Regions from separate parts of the Paenarthrobacter sp. NPDC089988 genome, predicted to be linked through region 1. Evidence: predicted binding sites of a transcription regulator. Region 1 holds the regulator's gene; each other region holds the start of a gene.

The links. The regulator LexA, encoded in region 1, represses DNA repair genes until DNA is damaged. The targets are predictions, from matches to a motif close to TCGAACANNTGTTCGA.
Positions count from the first base shown of each region.
Region 2: the regulator LexA is predicted to act here: its motif matches at 5,549-5,564, upstream of ACIPV6_RS17665 (Y-family DNA polymerase).
Region 3: the regulator LexA is predicted to act here: its motif matches at 3,504-3,519, upstream of ACIPV6_RS23040 (LexA family protein).

Region 1 covers NZ_JBIVGD010000010.1:38,756-46,589, reverse strand. Annotated here, with positions in the region: gene ACIPV6_RS13135 (ATP-dependent DNA helicase) at 1-1,105, shown strand, start outside; gene lexA (transcriptional repressor LexA) at 1,169-1,915, opposite strand; gene ACIPV6_RS13125 (LysM peptidoglycan-binding domain-containing protein) at 2,267-2,626, shown strand; gene ACIPV6_RS13120 (histidinol-phosphate transaminase) at 2,704-3,831, shown strand; gene hisB (imidazoleglycerol-phosphate dehydratase HisB) at 3,909-4,535, shown strand; gene hisH (imidazole glycerol phosphate synthase subunit HisH) at 4,532-5,257, shown strand; gene ACIPV6_RS13105 (hypothetical protein) at 5,258-5,416, shown strand; gene priA (bifunctional 1-(5-phosphoribosyl)-5-((5-phosphoribosylamino)methylideneamino)imidazole-4-carboxamide isomerase/phosphoribosylanthranilate isomerase PriA) at 5,448-6,191, shown strand; gene ACIPV6_RS13095 (SseB family protein) at 6,191-7,078, shown strand; gene ACIPV6_RS13090 (MFS transporter) at 7,130-7,834, shown strand, end outside.
Region 2 covers NZ_JBIVGD010000016.1:24,078-31,911, reverse strand. Annotated here, with positions in the region: gene nirB (nitrite reductase large subunit NirB) at 1-1,949, shown strand, start outside; gene cobA (uroporphyrinogen-III C-methyltransferase) at 1,960-2,994, shown strand; gene ACIPV6_RS17670 (uroporphyrinogen-III synthase) at 3,005-4,156, shown strand; gene ACIPV6_RS17665 (Y-family DNA polymerase) at 4,190-5,488, opposite strand; gene idi (isopentenyl-diphosphate Delta-isomerase) at 5,782-6,408, opposite strand; gene ACIPV6_RS17655 (polyprenyl synthetase family protein) at 6,687-7,757, shown strand; gene ACIPV6_RS17650 (cytochrome P450) at 7,809-7,834, shown strand, end outside.
Region 3 covers NZ_JBIVGD010000035.1:5,463-13,296, forward strand. Annotated here, with positions in the region: gene ACIPV6_RS23010 (hypothetical protein) at 1-359, shown strand, start outside; gene ACIPV6_RS23015 (hypothetical protein) at 408-773, shown strand; gene ACIPV6_RS23020 (hypothetical protein) at 852-995, opposite strand; gene ACIPV6_RS23025 (MbcA/ParS/Xre antitoxin family protein) at 1,005-1,388, opposite strand; gene ACIPV6_RS23030 (hypothetical protein) at 1,385-1,726, opposite strand; gene ACIPV6_RS23035 (Y-family DNA polymerase) at 1,768-3,066, opposite strand; gene ACIPV6_RS23040 (LexA family protein) at 3,059-3,490, opposite strand; gene ACIPV6_RS23045 (hypothetical protein) at 3,897-4,337, opposite strand; gene ACIPV6_RS23050 (hypothetical protein) at 4,513-4,836, opposite strand; gene ACIPV6_RS23055 (IS110 family transposase) at 5,786-6,925, shown strand; gene ACIPV6_RS23060 (NAD-dependent succinate-semialdehyde dehydrogenase) at 7,031-7,834, opposite strand, start outside.

The DNA.
Region 1 (7,834 bases):
TGTTCCAAGCGGCTTGGTGCCCAACGGCCTCAACGACGAACAACTTGATTGCCTGGACCAGCTCCGGGACGCCACCAGGGCAGCATTGTCCGATTCGAAAACGGATTCGTCGAACGCCGTGGACGGCGGACGCCAATTGGCCCGCTCGCGGCTCATGCTCATTCTGGAACTGTCCGAGCGGTTGCTGGCCGCGAAGGAAAACAGGGAGGTGGTGTGGTTCTCCAGGAACAGCACCTTCGATCCCCAGCAGGGCTACTCGCAGCCTGATGAAACAGCTCCCGCCCTCATCAATATTGCTCCCTTGAGCGTGGCCGGACGGCTCCGGGAAGGGCTGTTTGCGGGCCACACAGTGGTTCTGACGTCCGCCACGCTGGCCATCGGGTCTGCCTTCGAACCGGCCGCGGGCGGGCTGGGCCTGTTGGGGGACGGAGCTCCCAGCTGGACGGGCCTGGATGTGGGATCGCCCTTTGACTATCCGAAGCAGGGCGTCCTCTACGTGGCCAAGCACTTGCCCAAGCCCGGACGCGGAACATCGCCCGAAGCCCTGGACGAGCTTGAGGACCTCATTCGTGCCTCCGGCGGGGGAGCGTTGTGCCTGTTTTCTTCCCGGCGTGCAGCCGAGGAAGCCGCAGACGCCATGCGGCTGCGGCTCGATGTGGACATCCTGTGCCAAGGGGAGTCCACCATGGCAGCGCTGGTGAAGCAGTTCGCCGACGAACCCGATACGTGCCTTTTCGGCACCATGTCCCTGTGGCAAGGGGTAGACGTGCCGGGTGGCTCCTGCCGACTGGTGGTCATTGACCGGATCCCTTTCCCACGGCCCGATGATCCCCTGATGACGGCAAGGTCCCGTGCTGTGGCCCAATCCGGTGGAAACGGGTTCATGGCCGTATCCGCGACCCATGCCGCTATCCGCTTGGCGCAGGGAGCAGGGCGGCTGATCCGGTCAACGGGAGACAAAGGCGTGGTGGCGATACTCGACTCGAGGCTTTCCACCGAAAGGTACGGCGGTTTCCTGCGGGCTGCCTTGCCACCCTTCTGGGCCACGACGGACCGGAAGATCGTCCAGGGCGCCTTGGAAAGGCTGGCCCGGACCGGGCGGTAAGAAGATTCTTCGGGGGTGCCCCGCCACGGCTGGCGCGGGCGGCCCTGAAGCAGTGTGTGCTGACTAAAGGGAGCGCAATACAGACACGACTTTGCCCATGATGGTGGCCTGATCGCCGAGGATGGGCTCGTATTGGGTGTTCTGGGGGAGAAGCCAGGTGTGGCCGTCGCGCTGCCGGAATGTCTTGACCGTGGCTTCGTCGTCCAGGAGGGCGGCCACGATGTCGCCGTTGATGGCGTCGTTTTGCCGGCGGACAACAACCCAGTCGCCGTCACAGATGGCGGCATCGATCATTGAATCGCCGGCGACCTTCAGCATGAAGAGTTCGCCATGGCCCACCAACTGCCGGGGGAGGGGGAGGACGTCCTCCACGGTCTGGTCGGCCAGGATCGGGCCACCGGCAGCGATGCGGCCCACCAAGGGAACCAGCGCAGTGTCGCTGGCACTTGCCAGCTCCGTTACGGCGAGGCCGCCCGTACTGCGCAATGTTGCGGGGGCTTCCACGCCCGGGATGGTGGCACCGCCGTCAAGGGTCAGTGGCATGAGGACTTCCATGGCGCGAGGACGCTTGGGGTCCCTCCTGAGGTAACCGAGCTTTTCCAGTTGGGACAGCTGGTGGGTGACGCTGGAGAGGCTGGCCAATCCCACCGTATCCCCGATTTCGCGCATGCTGGGCGGGTAGCCGTTCTCATTGACGGAGCGCTGGATGGTTTCGAGGATCTTCTTCTGACGGACAGTCAGGCTTTTGGGACTTTTGGTGGGCTGTTGGCTCCGCAGGGGTGCCCCGCCGCCTGTGGCCTTTGCTGCCATGTTCGCCATTGCCCTTCCGTTCCGCCCGGCGGCGTTCTGAGTGTTGCCGGGATGTGGGTCCAAAAATGTCAGACCCTCCTGATGCACTGCTTTTGTGCCTGATTCTTCACTCAAACGTAGGCCAGGCACCAGCGTTTATCAAACATTTGTTCTAGCGAGTCTCGACACCGTTCGTTGATAAGTGCTAAAAATGTCATAGCAAGGTTCGAATATGTGTTCTAGTAATCCGGATCCTGGTTGCGATGTTCGAAGGAAGTGTTCGAATATCGCCGCTACCCCGGAGAACACAAGGTATTGGCAGCAGGGTCCTGGTTCCCCGGGATCAGGCAATCGCTCAGAAGGGCTCAGCTCATGTCCGCAGTCACAACGTTCCACGAGTTCCGCAATACGCCGGCGCCCACCCGCATCCGGCTCACCCGGCGCGGCCGGATCGTTTTCTTTGGCATCCCGGCCATGTTGCTGGTCGCCGTTCTGCTCAGCTTTGCGGGCCTTCTGAACTCGCCGGCCAAGGCATCGGATTCTCCGTCGCAACTGCAGCCGCCAGTCGCCGTCAGCGTGACCGTGCAGCCCGGCCAGTCCCTGTGGGGCATAGCGGGAGCCGCCGCTCCCGAGCGGGACCCGCGGGATGTCATCACCGAGATCATCCAGCTGAATGACCTCCGCGGCGGACGCATCACGCCCGGCCAGCAACTGTTTGTTCCTGCCAAGTAATCCATCCGGACGGCCAGGTGAACACTGTCCGGCGTCACAGTTACAGGGCACTCATCGGCGCCCCTTAAACTGGTGGGGTGACTGACCAGCTTGAGCGACTTGACCGACTTCCCCTCCGGGCCAACCTGCGTGGACTGAGCCCCTATGGCGCACCGCAGCTTGACGTTCCGATTCTGCTCAACGTCAACGAGAACACCCATGGCGTACCGGCCGATGTCCAGGCCGCGATCACCGAAGCGGTGGCCGCAGCAGCCACCGGGCTGAACCGTTACCCGGACCGCGAATTCACCGAACTGCGGGAGGCGTTGGCGGAGTTCCTGGGCCATGGCCTCAGTCCTGCGAACATCTGGGCTGCCAACGGATCCAACGAGGTCCTCCAGCAGATCCTCCAGGCTTTCGGTGGTCCTGGCCGCAAGGCCCTTGGATTCCCTCCTACGTATTCCATGTACCCGCTCCTGGCCAGTGGCACCGACACGGAGTATGTCCGTGGCGTTCGTGGTGAGGATTTCAGTTTGGACGCCGCGTCTGCCGCCGCGCAGGTGGCTGAGGCGGGCGCCAACATCGTCTTCCTGTGCTCGCCTAACAACCCCACCGGAACGGGTCTCGGCCTGGACGTCGTGGAGGCTGTCTATGAGGCCGGAGAGGCCAGCCAGGCGATCGTGATCGTGGACGAGGCGTACCACGAGTTCGCCCACGACAACACGCCCAGTGCCCTGACCTTGCTGCCGGGCCGCGAACGGCTCATTGTTTCGCGCACCATGAGTAAGGCCTTCGCCCTTGCCGGTGCGCGGTTGGGCTACATGGCTGCGGCGCCCGAGGTCACCGATGCCATCCGCCTGGTGCGTTTGCCGTACCACCTCTCGGCGGTAACTCAGGCGACCGCCCTGGCAGCCCTGCAGCACCGGGAGGCCCTGATGGCCGACGTCGAGGACATCAAGGTCCAGCGCGACCGCATCGTCACTGAATTGCTGCGGATGGGCCTCAAGCCGGCGGCTTCGGACTCCAATTACGTTTTCTTCGGTGGCTTGGAGAACCCGCAGGCCATCTGGCAGGGGCTGCTCGATGCTGGAGTGCTGATCCGTGATGTTGGCATCCCCGGGCACTTGCGTGTCACTGCCGGTACCGAACGGGAGACCACGGCATTCCTGGAAGCGTTGGAAGCCCTGCTAACCGGCGACGCCGGTGTGGCTCCCCAGCACGGTTAACCGGCACGGCTAAGAAGCCACCCACTTAGACTTGTTCCCAGATCCATTTCCCCTTTCGTGTTAAGGACGTTCCCCAGATGAGCGAAACCGGCGCCACGCCGTCCGCTGCCCGTACCGCGCGCATGGAGCGCACCACCAGTGAGTCTTCTGTCCTGGTGGAGATCAACCTGGACGGTTCGGGTGTCTCGGACATCAGCACCTCGGTCCCGTTCTACGACCACATGCTGACCGCGCTGTGCAAGCACTCCTTGATCGACATGACGGTCAAGGCCACGGGGGACACCCACATCGACGCGCACCACACCGTGGAAGACGTGGCCATAACCTTCGGCGAAGTCCTGCGCACCGCACTGGGGAATAAGGCAGGCATCCGTCGCTTCGGCGAGGCCACTGTTCCCCTGGATGAGGCCTTGGCACACGCAGTTGTGGACGTTTCCGGCCGCCCCTACCTGGTGCACGGCGGGGAGCCCGCCGGCCAGGAGTACCACCTGATCGGGGGACACTTCACTGGTTCACTGACGCGGCACGTGTTCGAAGCCATCACGCTGCACGCAGGTATCTGCCTGCACATGAATGTTCTGGCAGGACGCGACCCCCACCACATTGTTGAGGCACAGTTCAAGGCGTTCGCCCGGGCGCTCCGCGCGGCCGTTGAATCCGATCCCCGCGTGGAGGGTATTCCGTCCACCAAGGGAGCACTATGAGCAACCAGATCCTCAAAGACGGCGCGGTGACTGACGCGTCGGCTTCGGCAAAGCCCGAATCGCCCGAGGGCAAGCCCACGGTTACGGTGCTGGATTACGGCTCGGGGAACGTGCGTTCGGCGGTGCGGGCCTTGGAACGCGCAGGTGCCCATGTCGTGTTGAGCGCCAAACCGGAAGACGTGCTGAACGCTGACGGACTGGTGGTTCCCGGCGTCGGTGCGTTCGAGACCGTCATGAAGGAGCTCAAGGCTGTTGACGGTATCCGCATGATCGGGCGCCGCGTTGCCGGAGGCCGGCCGGTCCTCGCCATCTGTGTTGGACTTCAGGTGATGTTCGAGGCCGGTGTGGAGCACGGCACCGAATCCGAAGGTATGGCTGAATGGCCGGGCAAGGTGGAGCTCCTGCCAGCCCCTGTGGTTCCGCACATGGGCTGGAACACCGTGGACGTTCCGGAGGGGTCCAAGCTCTTCGCCGGAGTGGAGGATGAGCGGTTCTACTTTGTGCACTCCTACGGCGTGCAGGAATGGAACTTCGACGTTGTCCAGCCCCGGATGGCTCCGCCCATGGTGACGTGGTCCGAGCACGGAGCCCGTTTCATCGCCGCGGTGGAAAACGGGCCGCTGTGCGCTACGCAGTTCCACCCGGAGAAATCGGGTGATGCCGGGGCCAGGCTGCTCCGCAACTGGGTGGACGGCCTGCGGAAACCTGAAGGCGCCGCCTGAATGTGGTCCATAGTGCTCATGGGGCTCGCCGGCCTGCTGGTAGGTGGGGGCATCTCCTTCCACCAGCAGAAAAAGCCCCTCTGGGTTTCCATTTCCTTCTACGTGCTGGCCGGGATGTCCCTTCTGGCCGCCTACCTCCTGACGCTTCCGGGCAAGTAACCCGGCGCTCCCATCAACTGCAAGGACACACATGACCACGCCCGCACAGTCCGTTCTGGAACTCCTTCCCGCCGTCGACATTGTTGACGGCCAGGCGGTCCGCCTCCTGCAAGGCGAGGCGGGCTCGGAAACCAGCTATGGCACGCCCCTGGAAGCAGCCCTGAACTGGCAGGAAGCCGGCGCCGAGTGGGTGCACATGGTGGACCTCGACGCAGCCTTTGGCCGAGGCAACAACGCGGACCTGATCAGCGACGTGGTTTCCCAGCTCAACGTGAAGGTGGAGTTGTCCGGCGGGCTTCGCGACGACGAGTCGCTGGAACGCGCCCTGGCCCTGGGCGTTGCCCGGGTGAACCTCGGTACGGCTGCGTTGGAAAACCCGGAATGGACCCGCCGCGCCATCGAGCGCTTCGGCGACAAGATCGCCGTCGGGCTTGACGTCCGCGGAACCACGCTGGCTGGCCGCGGATGGACCAAGGAGGGCGGCGACCTCTGGGAGGTCCTGGCCCGCCTCGAGGACGCCGGCTGCGCCCGTTACGTGGTCACCGACGTGACCAAGGACGGCACGCTGCAGGGACCCAACGTGGACCTGCTCCGCCAGATGGTGGAGAAGACCGGTAAGCCGGTGGTGGCGTCGGGTGGTATTTCCAGCCTTGAGGACCTTCGGGTACTCCGTGAGTTGGTTCCGCTGGGCGTTGAGGGTGCGATCGTGGGCAAGGCGTTGTACGCCGGTGCCTTCACGCTCCCCGAAGCGCTGGACGTCGCCGGCCGCCGCTGATGGCAGGACACCAGGAACACGGGCGAGAGCTTCCCGGACACATTGCCGCAGCCTTGGCCGGCGCAGGCGGACCCACCGATTCCGCCGGGCAGCCGTGGGCGGGGCGCAGCCTGGAGGGCGACGCAGCAAAGATCCACAACTTCGAGGACGACGACGGCTCGGCCGATTCCGGCTATCTCGCCGCAGTGGCGGCCTTGCTGGACGGCCGGGGCAGCGAAGCTGACGTAGTATCGGCGCTCGCCACGGCCAGGGTATTCGTGCCCGTGGTGGCGACACTCGCCGAAGAGGCCGAAGGCATGGACGGGCTCCACGCCGACAAGCAGGCCGATATGGCGTTGGTCACTCTCAAGGCTCCTGACGGAAGGACGGCCATGCCCGTCTTCACTTCTGCGGATGCCTTGGAGCGATGGCATCCGGAGGCCCGCCCTGTGGCTGTTTACGCCGCCAGGGCGGCACTTTCCGCAGTGTCCGAGGGTGCGCAACTGCTGGTCCTGGACCCGGGGTCGGATTACACGTTCGTGGTGCGGCGCCCCGCCATGTGGGCGCTTGCTCAGCAGAAGGACTGGACGCCGTCCTACCTTGATGATCAACTGGAGGCTGCTCTCGCTTCCACGGTTTCTGGTTTCCGCACGGTCCGCAGGCTTGAGACGCAACCCGGTGCGGGCGTTGCGTCCCTGACGGCCGACGGACGCCAGGTACCCGGCGGCGGGGCGGGACCGGAGTTGCGGGTAGTGCTGTTCCTAGAGGACGGGCTGGACGCCGTAGCGGTGCAAGCGCTCGTGGCCCGGTTGAACGAGGCCTGGGCAAGGATGGATTCCTTTGCCGAGGGCGTTGATTCCATTGAAGTAAAACTGCAGCGTGCAGCACAGGAGCCCGCGCAGCATTAACGGCAGCACCCGTTCCCCGGGGCTGCCTTGGGGAACAAGAGGAAACTGGCTGTGAATTTCGCTCTCTATAAGGAGATGCTGTCCATCCGCCCTGTGCGGCGGTTGCTGTTGGTGGGCATGGTGGCCCGCATACCGCATTCGGCGGCCGGCGTCCTGCTGACGTTGCACATAGTCCTGACTTTGGGGGAGGGGTACGCTGCGGCGGGAGCTGCCGCGGCCGTCATGACCATCGGGATCGCGTTGGGCGCTCCTTGGCGCGGACGCCGGGTAGACATGGTGGGCTTGCGCAAGGCACTTATTCCATCTGTCATATCCGAGACCGTGATCTGGTCGATCGTGCCGCACGTTTCCTATCAGTGGCTGCTGCCCCTGGTGTTCGTGGGCGGCCTGTTCACGCTGCCCATCTTCAGCGTGGTCCGGCAGTCGCTGGGCGTGATGGTGGACGGTGAACAGCGTCGCGGCGCCTTCGCACTGGACTCGATCGCCACCGAACTCGTGTTCATGATCGGGCCGGCCATCGGCGCCATTGTTGCCACAAGCGGTTTCTCGGCGCTGGGCTTGACGGCCGTGGGGGTGTCGGTTTCCGTTGCGGGGATGTTCCTGATCTGGTTCAACCCACCAACGCGGACCGAAGATCCCTGCTCGGTTGAGGAGTCCGCGGAACGGGCCGCGGACGATCTTTCTGCCGCCGAGGCTGCCATGGTTGCTTCCGCGCCCGCCCATGTCCAGGAGGCTGCCTCGGAAATGGCGCCTTCC
Region 2 (7,834 bases), on a different contig from region 1:
ACGACGACGGCCAGGTCACCGGAGTGTTGATGGCGGACGGCCGCACCATCCCGGCGGACCTCGTGATCGTGGCCATCGGCGTCAAGCCACGCGATGACCTCTTCCGCGCCGCCGAGGGCGAAGAGCAGCTCTTCAGCCTGGGACAGCGCGGCGGCGTGGTGATCAACGACTTCTGCGCCACGGAAGTTGAGGGCATCTGGGCCATCGGTGAAGTGGCCAACTTCGGTGGCATGTGCCTGGGCCTGGTGGCGCCGGCAAACACCATGGCGGAGATCGTGGCGGACCGCCTGCACGGTGGTGAAGCAACGTTCCCGGGCTTTGATACGGCCACCAAGCTGAAGCTGTCCGGCGTGGACGTGGCCAGCTTTGGTGACGCCTTCGCCAGGACGGAGCACTCCCTGGAGATCGTGTACGCCGATCCCGCCCGTGGCGTCTACCAGAAGATCGTCACTACCGACGATGCCAAGACCCTGCTGGGCGGCATCTTCGTGGGCGATGCCTCCCCGTACATGAGCCTGCGACCGCTCCTGGGCCGGGAGCTCCCCACCGAACCGGGCGCCTACCTGAGCGCTGCCGGTGGCGGCGAGGCTCCGGAAACGGAACTCCCGGACGACGCCATCCTGTGCTCCTGCAACAATGTGGCGGCCGGTTCCATCCGCGACGCCATCAACGGCTGCGGCGCCTGCGAAGGCAACGCCCCCGTGCAGGAACTGGGCGGGCTCAAGGGCTGCACGCGTGCCGGTACCCAGTGTGGTTCGTGTGTTCCGATGCTCAAGAAGCTCCTTGAAGGCGAACTGAAGAAGTCCGGCATCGAGGTCTCCAAGGCCCTCTGCGAGCACATCAGCCTGTCCCGCCAGGAACTGTTCGACGCCATCCGTGTCCTGGAGCTCACGTCCTTCGAGGACATCATGGCCAAGTACGGCACTGGCGCCGGTTGCGATATCTGCAAGCCGACCATTGCCTCCATCCTGGCCAGCCAGCACTCCGCGTACGTGCTCGATGCCGGCCGTGGCACCCTGCAGGACACCAACGACCGCGCCTTGGCGAACATGCAGAAGGACGGCACCTACTCGGTGGTCCCCCGCATCGCCGGTGGCGAGATCACCCCGAAGGGCCTTGGCGTCATTGCCGCCGTGGCCGAGAAGTACGGCCTTTACACGAAGATCACCGGCGGCCAGCGCATCGACATGTTCGGTGCCCGCCTCGAGCAGCTCCCGGATATCTGGAAAGAACTGGTGGAGGCAGGTTTCGAATCCGGCCAGGCCTACGGCAAGAGCCTGCGCACGGTGAAGTCCTGCGTTGGCTCCACCTGGTGCCGTTTTGGCGTCCAGGATTCCGTGCAGATGGCGATCGCCCTCGAGCTGCGCTACCGCGGCCTCCGCAGCCCGCACAAGCTGAAGATGGGCGTTTCCGGCTGTGCCCGTGAATGCGCGGAGGCCCGGGGCAAGGATGTTGGAGTGATCGCCACGGCCGACGGCTGGAACCTGTACGTCGGCGGTAACGGTGGCGCCACTCCCGCCCACGCCCAGCTGCTGGCCAAGGACCTGGACGATGAGACGCTCATCAAGTACATCGACCGCTACCTCATGTACTACATCCGCACGGCGGACCGCTTGCAGCGCACGGCCCGTTGGCAGGAAGAGCTCGACGGCGGGCTGAAGCACGTGGAGGAAGTGGTGGTCAACGACTCCCTGGGCATCGCCGAGGAACTCGAGGCCGCCATGTCCAAGCACATCGACACGTACGAGGACGAGTGGGCCGAGACCCTGAAGGACCCGGAGCGCCTGCGCCGTTTCCGTTCCTTCGTCAACGCCCCCAACCAGAAGGACGAGTCCATCTCCTTCGTTCCGGAGCGTGGCCAGATCCGCCCGGCAACGAACGAGGAAAAGGGTGGCGTGCTCATCGCTTCCACCATTCCGGTCCGCAGTGCCGTCACGGCAGACAACTAGGGGGAATTCCATGCAGCTCACCATCGACCTCACCGGCCGCGATGTTCTGGTCACCGGTTCCGATACCGCTTCGCGCCAGGCGGTTCGCCGCTACCAGGCTGCCGGCGCCGTGGTGCACCGGCTCAGCACGCCATCGGATATCGCCTTCGACGGTCCACTCACCGTGCGCCCGTTCCTGGTGGCAGTAGTGGACGACGGCGATACCGGTTGGCTGCCGCTGCTGGAACGCTGCCGCGAAGCCGGAATCCCTGTGGCCGACGAACCCGCACCGGGCCTGGAAGGGCACGTGACGTTGGTGGGCGGTGGTCCGGGTGCACTGGACCTGCTGACGGTTGGCGCGGTGGATGCCTTGCGGGATGCCGACGTGGTGTTCTACGACAGGCTGGCCCCGTACCAGGAACTGGCCGCGCTGACCTCCGCCGACCTGGTGGACGTCGGAAAGCAGCCCGGCCACCACAAGGTGACGCAGCGTGACATCGAAAAGCTCATGGTGGAAGCCGCGCTCCGCGGAAAGAATGTTGTCCGGCTCAAGGGCGGCGATCCGTACGTGTTCGGCCGCGGCGGCGAGGAAGTGGCAGCCTGTGTTGCCGCTGGTGTACCGGTGCGCGTGATCTCCGGGGTTACGAGCGCCATTTCCGTTCCTGCCGCTGCCGGAATTCCGGTCACCCACAGGGAAGTAAGCCACCTGTTCACAGTGGTTTCCGGACACGCTCCCCTGACCGAGAAGGAGCACACCCACCTGGCGGGCCTCGGCGGAACCATCGTGGTCCTGATGGGCATTGGGACGCTCCCCCAGCTTGCAGCCGGCCTGCGCCGCGCGGGGATGAAAACGGACATGCCCATGGCTGTGGTGGAGCGCGGATACCGGCCCGGTCAACGCACCACCATCGCGGATCTGGGTACCATCGAAACGGCAGCCACCGGTTGCAGCAACCCGGCCGTGCTGGTCATCGGCGAGGTGGTCCGGGTGGCTGAAGCCAACCGCAATCATGCCGAAGCATCCGCCGAACTGAGCCGCCTCGCGGCTTCGCTCCTTGAAGCCTGAAGGTAAACCCATGACTGTTGCACACGAGCTCGAAGCTGCTGTGACGTTGGCCGAGGCCACCGAAGCCACGGACCTGCCGCTGGACGGATTCCGCATCGGCGTCACCTCGCACCGCCGTTCCCGGGACCTCATCGAAGCGTTGGAACGCCGCGGCGGGAGCGTACTCCATGCCCCCGCCCTGAAGATCGCTCCCGTCCAGGAAGACCTGATCCTCATCGAGGACACCAAGAGCATCATCGAGGCCAAGCCGGATATCTGCATCGCCACCACGGCCTACGGCATGCGCCGCTGGTGCGAGGCCGCGGATTCCTTCGGCATCGGCGAGCAACTCCTGGAAACACTGTCCGCCTGCCGCATGTTCGTCCGGGGACCCAAAGCCCGCGGTGCCGTCCGCGCGGCGGGGCTTGCCGACGTCGGAATCAGCAGCGACGAAACCACCGCCACACTGGTGGACATGCTCCTGGCAGAAGGCGTGCGCGGTAAGACTGTGGCCGTGCAGCTTCACGGCTACACGGATGTCCGCCAGCTTGAGCGGCTCCGGATGTCCGGGGCCACGGTGCTGACCGTGACGCCCTACCGGTGGGTGAAGCCCGACGGCGAGGACAAGCTGCCGCGCCTGATCGAAGCCGTGGTCAGCGGAAACCTGGACGTTCTGACGTTCACCAGCGCCCCGGCCGTGGATGCCATGTGGAGCACGGCGCACGAGATGGGCCTGTACCGCCAGCTCATCGAGGCCCTCAAAGGACCAGTGACGGTCGCCGCCGTCGGGCCTGTCACCGCCCAGCCATTGGTCGACGCCGGGCTGACGCCGCTCATCCCGGACAGGTACCGCATGGGTGCCCTGATCCGCCTGGTCACCGAGCATCTGTCGCTGAACCATGTGCGCCGTCTGGAGACCAAGAGCGCCACCATCGAGCTGCGCGGGCGCTGCCTGCGGATCAACGGTGAAGTGGTGGAACTGGCACCGGCTCCGTTGCTGTTGCTGCGGGCTCTTTTGGGCGCCGGTGGCGCGGTGCTGTCCCGCGAAGCGCTGTCCGAGCTGCTGGACCTGCGCGGTTCCGTGCACGCCCTGGACATGACGGTCAGCCGGCTGCGCTCCTCGCTGCCCGACGGCAAGCTCGTGGAGACCGTGGTCAAGCGCGGATACCGCCTGCGGGCGTAGTCCTTTCTGCAACCCGCTACGCCGCCGTCCACTTCAAGCTGCCTTCACCAGGGGCAGTTCGTCCCAGCGGGTGGTGTAGCGGGGGCTCAGCAGGCCCCGCTTCATGGACCAATCCGGGCCGCCACGGATGCCAGCATGCCCCAAGCCGATGGAGCCGCGGCCGTAGCGTTTGCTGACCTGTTCCAGGAGCGGCCCGATCCCCCGTTCCTCGTGGCGGTTCTCGAAGATTTCCAACGGTTTCTGGTTGCCGGTGGGCCGCAGGTCCGTGACCATGATCCCTGCCTTCGCGTACTTGGTCCCTTCCTGGAACTTGGGCACCAGAGCGTGCGCCGCCTTGGTCAGGAGCACGGGATCCGAGGTAGGCATGGGCAACCTGACGGTGACGGTCGGGAAGGATTTGTCGTTGGGGTTGTACACGGACGTCGCCGCGTAGGCCGTGAGCAGTTTGGCTTGCAGGTCATGCTTCGCCAGGCGGGCACTGGCCATCTGGCCATAGACGCTGAGCACCTGCCGCAACTGCGCCGCCGTCGTAATGGGCGTTGAGAAGGAGCGGGAGAAGATCAACTGGTCCCGCCCGATCCGTTCCTCTTCCATGGGGATGCACGGCGTGCCCTGCAGTTCCAGCACGGTGCGCATCACGACAATCGAGAACTTGTCCCTCAGTTTCACGGGGTCCGCCCGCACCAGGTCTAGAATGGAGAAGATCCCGATGGCGTTCAGCCTCTTGGTGAGCCGCGTCGCTATCCCCCAGATTTCGATGACTGACAACCGCGACATGAGCGCCTCGCGTTGATCCGCCGGCACGGAATCCCAGCGGCACACGCCGTTGAACGCCGGATTGTGCTTGGCCCACTTGTTGGCGAGCTTTGCCAGCGTCTTGGTGGGGGCGATGCCTACGCACACCGGCACGCCCACATGCTTGCGGCACGCTTCCTTGATGGTCCGTCCGAGATCCAGGAGGTGCTCCGGGCTGCCCTTCACCCCCAGGAAGGCTTCATCGATGGAATACACCTCCTGCCACGCCGAGTATCGCCGCAAGAGATCCATGACGCGCAGGCTGATGTCGCCGTACAGCTCATAGTTGCTGGACATCGCAATGAGTCCCCATTCCTTGGCCCGCGGCGCGATCTTGAACCACGGGTCTCCCACTCCGATCCCGAGCTTCTTGGCCTCAGGCGACCTGGTCACCGCACAGCCGTCGTTGTTGGACAGCACGATCAAGGGCTTCCCCTCGAGTGCCGGGTTGAAGGCGCGCTCGGCTGATGCGTAGAAGCAGTTGATGTCCACGTGGGCGATTTCCTGCATCCGGCGCATGAGGGCTGGTTTGGACATCAGACCCCTTCCGGTGCTAGCACATGAACCCGGCCAAGCAAGTGCGAGACACGGGTTTATTCGAACAAATATTCGAATTATTCAACTGTACAGCGAGCCGCGGACAAAATAGCCTTGCAGGGTGTTGCAGTCGCCGCTTGGCCACCGTCGGATCAGCAATGCGAAGGCGTCCCATCCGGTAGCGACGACGCCGGAATATCCCTCATGGGGATTCGAGGCCAGCGCTGGTTGGCTCGGAAGCTGAACCCGAAGACCGCAAGGCCCTGCTCATTCGACGAGTATCAATGGTCCCCTCAGCCCAGAACGCGAGCCGCCTGAAGGCGGTCATCCCGCAACTGGAGGACCAGCCAAGGACTGAATGCCCACGGGGCAGCACTGGCCGCTCGCCGGAGATCATCCAACTTTGCCCAACGAAAGTCCATCACCTCGGCCGGCCGGGGATCAGGAGTGCCTTCACTGAAAGCAAAATAGACAGGGCAAATCTCGTTTTCCACAATCCCGGTTACGTCTACAGCCCGGTACTGGAATCCTGGAAGCACCACGCGTGGCGCGGTTACTTCAATCCCAAGTTCCCAACCTGAACGTCGCCGGAGAGCTTGCTCCATGGATTCGCCCGGCAGAGGATGACCGCAGAACGAATTCGTCCACACCCCCGGCCACGCAACCTTCTCAAGGGATCTGCGCGTCACAAGGACTTCATCTTTGGCGTTGAAGACGTAACACGAAAACGCAAGATGAAGTGGGGTATCCCTTGTGTGAACGTCCGCCTTGGAGCAAACGCCCGTTGGCTCCCCACGGTCGTCTACCAGCACTACCTGCTCCACGGTCACTAAAAATCCCACCTTATCGCTGTTTGATACTTTTCCTATAACGCACGTTATTGAGATATGAAAACGGTAATTTTCGCCGTTAATACCCATGTTTCGAGTAATCATCAAGCTTTGCAAAAAGGTACCTTTAATCCTTGGATTCGATACCTACACCACCGCAACTTTTGAACACCCGATCCTAGGTCACACCCTCGAGCAAAGTTCTCGAAACCTATCATCCCAAAGGCGATCAGACAGGAGCCTTGCACTCAAGAGGTGGCATCGAGTTGACTAATTTTGATTGAACGCATGCTATCGTCATTCCCGTTGCGGCTTCGGTCAATAGTTCCGAAGCGGATCACCAGACTTTCCTGTGGGGACAGTGAATTATGACAGCATTGCAAGCGGATTCAATTGCGGACGTTTCGCATGTTAAAACACGCGTTGATGCAATCCTTGAAGCATTTCTTGAGCGCCAAGATCAGTCCGCTTGTGGTTCTGAAATCTCGGTATTCACAAAGTTTCTTCGCAAAATGCTCGCGGCCGGAGGCAAGCGCATCCGCCCACGTCTCTGCATAGTCGGGTGGTCCTGCGTGAGTGACGAAGTCCCGCCACCGCTGGTTTACCGGATCGCAGCGTCACTCGAACTCTTCCATGCCTTCGCTTTGATCCATGACGACATCATGGATAAATCAGCCACGCGGCGGGGGCTCCCTACAGCCCATCACGCGTTGGCTGCCCATCTCCGGCACTTTCCAAGTGCGGATCAGTTGGGAAACAACGCAGCCATACTGCTGGGAGATCTAGCCTTGGGCTGGTCCTATGACCTGATTCAGCCGGAGCCACACGAAGAACGTCAACTGCCGGTGCCTTACCGGGTCCTAAGTATGATGCGCACCGAGACTGCAGTTGGACAGTACCTTGATCTGCTGGCCAGCGCACCTGCTTCCCCGTGCCTGGCTACCGCGTGGAAAGTTGTGCAATACAAAACGGCGAAATATACGTTTGAACGGCCCATCCAGATTGGTGCCCTTTTGGCTGGCGCCACGGACGATCAGGTACGCGCACTTTCCGCGTTCGCCGTCCCACTCGGAGAGGCCTTCCAACTCCGGGACGATCTTCTCGGGATTTTTGGCGATCCCAAGCTAACTGGCAAGTCTGTACTCGACGACCTCCGCGAAGGTAAACACACCGTTTTGATGTGTGCCGCGTTCGAACGGGCTACAGCCTCACAGGTGCGCAGGCTTCGCCGACATCTGGGCAATGCCCGACTCACTAGTGACGGTGCCCAAGAATGCCGGGACATCCTGCTGGCCACCGGAGCGGACAAGGTTGTTGAAGATCTTATTTCCTCCCGGTTCCGCGCGTCCTTGGAATTCCTCGACGCGGCGGACATAAGACCCACGGCCAAGGCAGCACTGCACCAACTCGCTTCGAACACAGTGGCTCGATCGTACTAAAACAACTGCAATCACTGACAGACTGGCCTCATTTCACACCAAGGAAGTTTCATGACAGCATCGCCACCTGCAGCTCT
Region 3 (7,834 bases), on a different contig from region 1:
AGGAGGAACAGCTGTACCGGGCGTTGAAGCGGATGCGGATCCTGCACCGCCAGGGAAAATTCGACCACGAGGCCGAGGCATTACTGGACGCGGGCTGTCCGGGGTGGGCGAACGGCCGCGCTTTTGGCAGTGACCGGCTGTGGCAGGAACGCCGGGACGAACTGGTCGCTTGGACGGAGAAAAGCGGGCGCCCGCCGCACCCCTCTTCAGGTGATGACACTGAACGGTCACTGGCGAGCCTCGTCGCGGCGTACCGCAAGCATGCCCGACATGGGCGGCATCCTGACCGGATCAAGGAGTTGGACCGCCTCATCCCCGGGTGGTCGACGCCGCCGTCGTGGGTGCCGCGATCTGGATGAAGGCCGCGGTGGGGTGTAAATGTCGGGGCCAGCTGGTAAGAATCAACCATGACACCTCAAGGAGCGGCAGTGGACACTGACGAGGAACGCGACGAGGCCGGCCGGCATCCTGGTGCGCCCGCTTGGAGCGGGGACCTGCAAACGCTGAGTCCCGCGGGTCTCGAAATGCACGACAAGGGCCTCACAACCCATATCGGGAACCTGACGGTGCTCTATCGCGTCCTTACCGAACCTGCCTGGCGGGTCCGCACACAAGCAGAACGCAGTGCTGACCATTTCGAGAAGTGGGTGGAGCGCCTCGCCGTGGTCCGCAATGAGCGCAACCGTCGTGAAGGGCAGGTTGGTGGGCTCGACGTGTATCTCAAGCTGTTCAGCACGCCAGCGTGGAACCAGCCATGGACCGGCAACCCCTGACACACCTATAGACCCGAAGATACGTTGCGGCCGGACCTTCGACATGCAGCGTCGGCATCCTTTTTGGTGTGCCCGTGGTCAGGCGGTGCGGATGGCGATGGCTTTGGAGCCCTCGGGGATTTTCGCCTCGGCCGCGGTCTTGGCTGCGTCGTAGGTGTTGGCCTCTGCGCTGACATGGCTTATCGCCCCGTTGGTGTCTTGTACGCTCAGGATCACTTCCACGCGCACCTCCTAAGCGGGCCCCGGGACGGACTGTTCCAGCGCCGCGAGCAGCACCGCCACCGGTGCAGTATCCAGGAGATCGACGGGCCGGCGGCCGCGGAGGGCCTTTCTGGGGGTGATCATCCAGGCCGTGAAGTAGTTGTGAGGGACCCTCATGTCGATCGCCCGCCGGAACAAGGCCGTCACCGTGGGGTGCAGGGAGAGGTCTGGTAGGAACTGGTAGCCGGGACAGTAGGTGCCGTCATCGATGAATACGCGAACCACTTGCTGCAGCACTGGGTCCGGGTCCTCGTGGATGGTCGATAGACGTTCCCGGACCTGTTCGAGGGTGGGCAGGGTGAACTCTGTACTGACCTGATCCCAAACATGGTCGAGGGTGGGGGAGTGGTTCACGCCCAGGAGTCCTCGACCCGGGCCGTGGTGTCGTGGCTGATTGATTCGAGCAGCCACTGCTCCGATAGGGGCTCGCGCCGCAGCTGCAGGGTCGCCTCCAACCCTTGTGATTGTGCTTGGAATTGCCAGTGTTCGACGCTGACGACATCGCCGGTGCCCCGCGGTGCCCGGTTGCGGGTTTCCCACCACGCGTCCCGGCTGTACCAGTGGTTGGTGTGCAGGGCGGGGTCGACCATCCAGATCGTCCCGTTGTGGCGGACGGCCAGGGGGGTGCCGTCGGGGCTGAACCGGACAGCGACTTCGGGCAGGTGGCGGGTGTGTTCGGGTGCCAGGGTCATCTGACTGTTCCTTCCAAGAGGGTTTGTTTGTGCTGCCGGGGTTAGGCGGCTTTGACGAGGGGGAGTTCGTCCCAGTGGGTGGTGTATCTGGGGGAGAGCATGTCGCGTTTCATGGTCCAGTCGGGTCCGCCGCGGATCCCGGCGTGGCCCAGGCCGATGGAGCCGCGGCCGTAGCGTTTGGTCACGTCCTCCAACAGGGTCCCGATGCCGCGTTCCTCATGCGTATTCTCGAAGAGTTCCAGGGGTTTTTGGTTTCCGGTGGGGCGCAGGTCGGTGACCATGATCCCGGCCCGGACGTACTTCACGCCGTCGTGGACCTGGGGGAGGAGGGCGTGGGCTGCTCTGGTGAGCAGGACAGGGTCCGCGGTCGGGGCCGGCAGCACGACGCAGGTGGTGGGGAAGGATTTCTCGTTCGGGTTGAAGTGCGAGGTCGCGGCGAACGCGGTCAACACCTTGGACTGCAGAGTGTGTTTGGCGAGCCGGGCGGAGGCCATTTGGGCGTAGACGCTCATGACCTGCCGCAACCCCGCCGCGGTGGTGATCGGGGTGGAGAAGGAGCGCGAGAAGATCAGCTGGTCACGGCCGATGCGTTCTTCCTCCATCGGGATACACGGGGTCCCCTGAAGTTCCAGGACGGTGCGCATCATCACGATGGAAAACTTGTCCCGGATCGCGACCGGATCCGCCCGGGCCAGGTCGGCGATCGTGAAAATCCCGATACCGTTCAGGCGTTTCGTCAACCGTGTGGCCACGCCCCAGATCTCGATCACCGACAACCGCGACATCAACGCTTCCCGCTGCTCGGCGGGTACGGACTCCCACCGGCAGACACCGTTGAAGGCGGGGTTGTTCTTCGCCCACTTGTTCGCCAGTTTCGCCAGGGTCTTGGTGGGGGCGATGCCGACGCAGACGGGCACGCCCACGTTTCGCCGGCACGCGGCCTTCATCTCCCTGCCGAGATCCAGGAGCTGGTCGGGGTCGCCATTGACGCCGAGGAAGGCCTCGTCGATGGAGTACACCTCCAGCCAGGCCGAGTACCGGCCCAGCAGTTCCATCACCCTGGAGCTGATGTCCCCGTACAGTTCGTAGTTGCTCGACAGGGCCACCAGGCCCCATTCCTTCGCCCGCGGTTTGAGTTTGAACCACGGATCCCCCAGCCCGATCCCGAGACGCTTGGCTTCGGGGGAGCGGGTCACCGCGCACCCGTCATTGTTCGAGAGCACGATCACCGGCCGGCCCTCCAATGCCGGGTTGAACGCCCGCTCGGCGGAGGCGTAGAAGCAGTTGACATCCACGTGGGCGATTTCCGGCAACCGCCGCATGATCGCGGGCCTATGCATGGTGAAGACTTACGGTCGCTACGCCCCAGATGGTCAGCTCCGACAAGGCCGCGACGAGGATGTCCGGGAAGCGGGAGTTCTCGGCCTGCAGAACCACGCCCGTGGCAGTGATCCTCAGCCGCTTGATCGTCAGCTCCCCATCCAGGACCGCCACCGCGACGGAACCATCCGTAGGTTGCAGGGCCCGGTTCACGACCAGCTCGTCACCGTCGCTGATCCCGGCCCCCTCCATCGAGGACCCGGTGACCCGGACGATGAAGGTACTCGTGACGTCCTTGACCAGGTGCGCGTTCAGGTCGATCCGGCCGTCAAAATAATCCTGGGCAGGGGACGGATACCCGGCAGCAACCGCCACCGGCGCCACCAACACCACCACCGGAGACAAACCCGCACCTACCACACGGGGGCCAACGATCACGCCCACGACACACCTCTATTCGAACAAACTTTCGAATACCACTATAGGCGTGCCCACCGACAAGATAACGCGCGTCCCGAATTGCACCAGATGCGAAACCCACCGCGGGCGCCCGGCCACGGCAGGAGGAGCCCAATGGGATTCATTGGTGCGGGGATGGAGTGGGTGCGGATAGGGTGAAAAACGAGTACTGACTACTCGTGTGCAAAGGGGGTGCGGGGGAGTTGAATTAAGTCAGCGGGTTCATGGCTGAAAGCAAGACCCCCCAAGTTGCCCTCAGCCATCTGAGACGCCCGCTCGCGAGGGCCGGACAGCGGTAAAGACTGAAGCCTGTCCGGCCCTTCGCCCGCCCCAGACCAACGACACGGCGGGCAGCAAAAGAACGGACCGGGCTCCCGGACTGTAGTGGTGTTCAGGCTGCCGGGGAAGTGGTTACCGAGAGTGCCTCGTCCGCCGCGAACAGGCGTCCAAGATCGTGGGCGTAGCCGGCCAAGGTCTCCTCGTACCCCAAGACCGTGAACCCATCAAGGGCCTCCAACGACTCGCCAACCCGTTGAGATGGTGGGCTCAGCAGTGGCTCGATCATCCGGCCACCGGATTCGAGGACGGCGATACCCCAAGCGCTGGAAGGATCGGAGACGCTGATCCCAGCTGCGTCGAAGTCATCACGCAAGACATACCGGGTCACGGTCCGCCAGGACTGCAGGAACGGCGGGCGGAGCTGCTCGATGAGCTCCTCATCCCCGGCCTCGTAAGCGCCGGACAGTTCCGTGGCCAGATCATCCCATTCCCGGGCGCTCCGGACCATCAAGTGCCCGGCACGCAGCCGGGCAAGCAATTCATTCAACGTCATGGCCAGTCCCCAAACCTTCCTGTCGTTGTGACCCGCAGCAATGCAGGTCACCAGATCAAACGGACAACCACCGGACATGATTCCCCGTCCCGGTCCGCACGGGTTGATTGTGCGCCGCCAAGGGTCGGGGCCCCGACGACGCTGTTGCTGGTCCGGCGGGTCCCGATGAGGGCGCTTAGTACTCGATCGGGTGCTCGACGGCGAACCGCAGCGGGTACTCACCCTTGACCATGTGGCCCGGCGCGGGAGTCATGACCTGCATGACGAGCTCATCGGTGAAGTCCTGAATGTCCACCTCCGGGACGTTCTCACGTTCCTCCATCGGGCCCGGTTCCCCGACTTCGAAACCAGTGATCTCCTCGTTCTCCTCCAGACAAACGACCATGGTTTCCCGGACCTCGTGGGCGAACTCTTCGACACTGTCCTGGTCGTGGAAGCCCTGGATCTCCAGTTCTGCCTTCTTGTCATCCTTCTCCACCTTGACCGCGAAACCGAACATGCTGCTCCTCACCTGTGAACCATGAGGTCCGCCCATCCCGCAGGGTTGGCGGACACGAAAGCACACACCCTAACCGTGAAAGGCCGACAGTAGCCAGTCACACGAGCCAGGCCCTGGCCCAAGAACACGAAGAGCCAGCACCCTGGCCGGGTGCTGGCTCTTCGTGCGTTCCGCAAAGACACAAGCAGGAACGTGCAACATGGTATCCCGCCCCTTGGGGGCAGGGCGGGACCCGCCCACCCTACCAATCCGGCTCCGATGTCTACACCCAGCAGGTGGTGCTGGGCTAAAGACACGGCAATGCCAGCGGCTTAAGCCGAGGAAGGGGAGCGGTCCGCCAGGGCGAACCGGGGAAACGGGCGTCCACTCCGCTTCGCTGCGTGGCCGGCGGTTGGGTGGTGCCGGTCCGTCGCAGGGCTCCTGCCCGTCATCACCTGTTTGTCTACGACGTTTTCTGGTTGCTGTCCTTCGGATTGTGGGCGTCCGCTCCACCCGGTCTAGCCCCTCCGCACGCTCCGGGGCCTGCGGGCACGGAATCTTCGACGGCGCTTCGCTTATTTCCTTTCGAAGACTCCGTCCCCTTGCCCGAAGGGTAGACAGGGCTCCGTCGACCGCCGAGCAAGCAAGCTTGCCAGCAACCAAAAAACAACTGTGAGTCTTGCAGAGGCTGGTCTGGGACTGGCTGGCAGTGTTGATGCCGGTCGTTCTGCCCTGCGCGTGACTCGAAAAAACAATTGCCCCGTTGAGGGTGCGTTTCCCCCGATTTGTCCGCGCTGGGTGGAGCGACCGGTGCTGACCTGTCCCACGTCAATGGCTTGATTAGAAGCTTGCCCGGCCTCTTGGAGGTTGTGGCTCATCACAGTTTTGCCTCGAAGTGACACTTCCCAGGTCCAACGCCGGTCGCGCCGCGATCTGTCTTGTCCGTTTGGAAGAAAGGAGGGTGGCCGCGTTGACAATCGTTGCGCAGAACCGCCCGTTCATTATCGGCGTGGACTGTCACGCCCGCACACACACGTACGCCATTATCGAGGCCAGCACCAAGAGACAGGTTGATTGCGAGCAGTTCCCGACCACCGGGGCAGGGATCTCCCGCGCACTTGCTTGGGCAGGTCGCAGGACAGGCGGCGATATGGGATCTCTATGGGCTATCGAGGGCATCGGCTCATATGGGGCACGTCTGGCCAAGGCAGTTTCCGACGCCGGCTTCGACGTTGCCGAAGCGCCGCGGATGAACCCCCGAGGCCGCAGGCGAATCGGAAAATCCGACCCGCTGGACGCCGCAGCCATCGGAATGGCTGTCCTTGGCTTAGAGGAATCCCAGCTCCGGTCTCCACGTCGCGATGAAGGAACCCGTGCAGGACTGCGAATCCTGAGCGCGGCGCGGGATCAGTTGACTCGGGAACGAACAATGAACGTCAATGCACTCATCGCCTTACTCCGGGCGCACGATCTTGGAATAGACGCCCGTAGGGCGCTGGTTCCCGCTCAGATCGCGGCCATCACAAGGTGGCGGGAACGACAGGAACCGATAGAACTATCAATCGCGCGCGAAGAAGCTGTTCGATTGGCGCGCCGTGTTGTCGACGTGACGGCGCAGCTCGCGGCGAACCAGAAGCGCATGACCGAGCTGATCCAGCACAGCCCCGCGGCGCCGCTCTTGGAGATTGTAGGCGCAGGGGCCGTCTCGATCGCCGGCGTCCTGACTGCGTGGTCGCATCCAGGACGGGTACGCAGTGAGGCTGCCTTCGCGTCACTGGCAGGGGTGAATCCCTTACCGGCCTCAAGCGGGAACACCGTCCGGCACAGACTCAACCGTGGTGGTGACAGACGCCTCAACCGTGCCTTGCACACCATCACCATGACTCGGATGGTCCACGATCCGGGAACACGGGACTACGTCAGCAAACGGACCAAGGAAGGCCGAAGCTACCGCGAAATCCGCAGATCCCTCAAGCGCTACCTGGCCCGAGCCCTTTACCGTCAACTCAACGCCCTTTATGCCAGCTCTGAGCCGGCCTGTCCGCAATCAGAAGAGGCGAGTCCTTCCGGGAAATTAGAGCTCACCGAAGCCAATCTGGACGCAGCGTAACACCAGACCATGCCGGGTCGCGCTGCGGCCCTTTGCGAATAAGGGCTAAACAAGGGACCCCCGGTTGCGAGTACAGGAGGTCCCTTGCGTTTCTGGAGAGCAGGCCTAGTCGGCGTAGGGGTCCGCGATGCCTACGTACTGGGTGTAGAGGTACTCTTCGATGCCTTCGGATCCGCCTTCGCGGCCCAGGCCGGACTGCTTGACGCCACCGAACGGGGCAGCGGCGTTGGAGATCACGCCGGCGTTCAGGCCGAGCATGCCGGTCTCCAGGCGTTCGCTCACGCGCAGGCCACGGTTGAGGTCCTTGGTGAAGACGTAGGCCACCAGCCCGTACTCGGTGTTGTTGGCCAGGCGGATCGCGTCGTCCTCGGTGGAGAACGTGACGATCGGGGCCACAGGGCCGAAGATTTCTTCCTGCAGGATGCGGGCGTCCTCGGCGACGTTCTTCAGCACGGTGGGCTGGTAGAAGTAGCCGGGACCGTCGACGGCGGCACCACCGGTGACTGCCTCGGCGCCACCTGCGACGGCGTCGGCAACCAGTGCGTGGACGCCGTCGCGGGCCTTGCCATCAATCAGCGGGCCAACCTTGGATTCGGGCTCGGTGCCGCGGGCGGTGGTGAGCGAGGCGATCTTCGCGGCGAACTTCTCCGCGAACTCATCAGCGATGGATTCCTGGACAATGAAGCGGTTGGCCGCGGTGCAGGCCTCGCCCATGTTGCGCATCTTCGCCGCGATGGCGCCTTCGACGGCCTTGTCCAGGTCAGCGTCCTCGAACACCACGAACGGTGCGTTGCCGCCCAGTTCCATGGAGGTACGCAGGACCTTGTCCGCGGCTTCCCGGATCAGGGCCTGGCCCACCGGGGTGGAGCCGGTGAAGGAGATCTTGCGCAGGCGGTCATCCTTGATCAG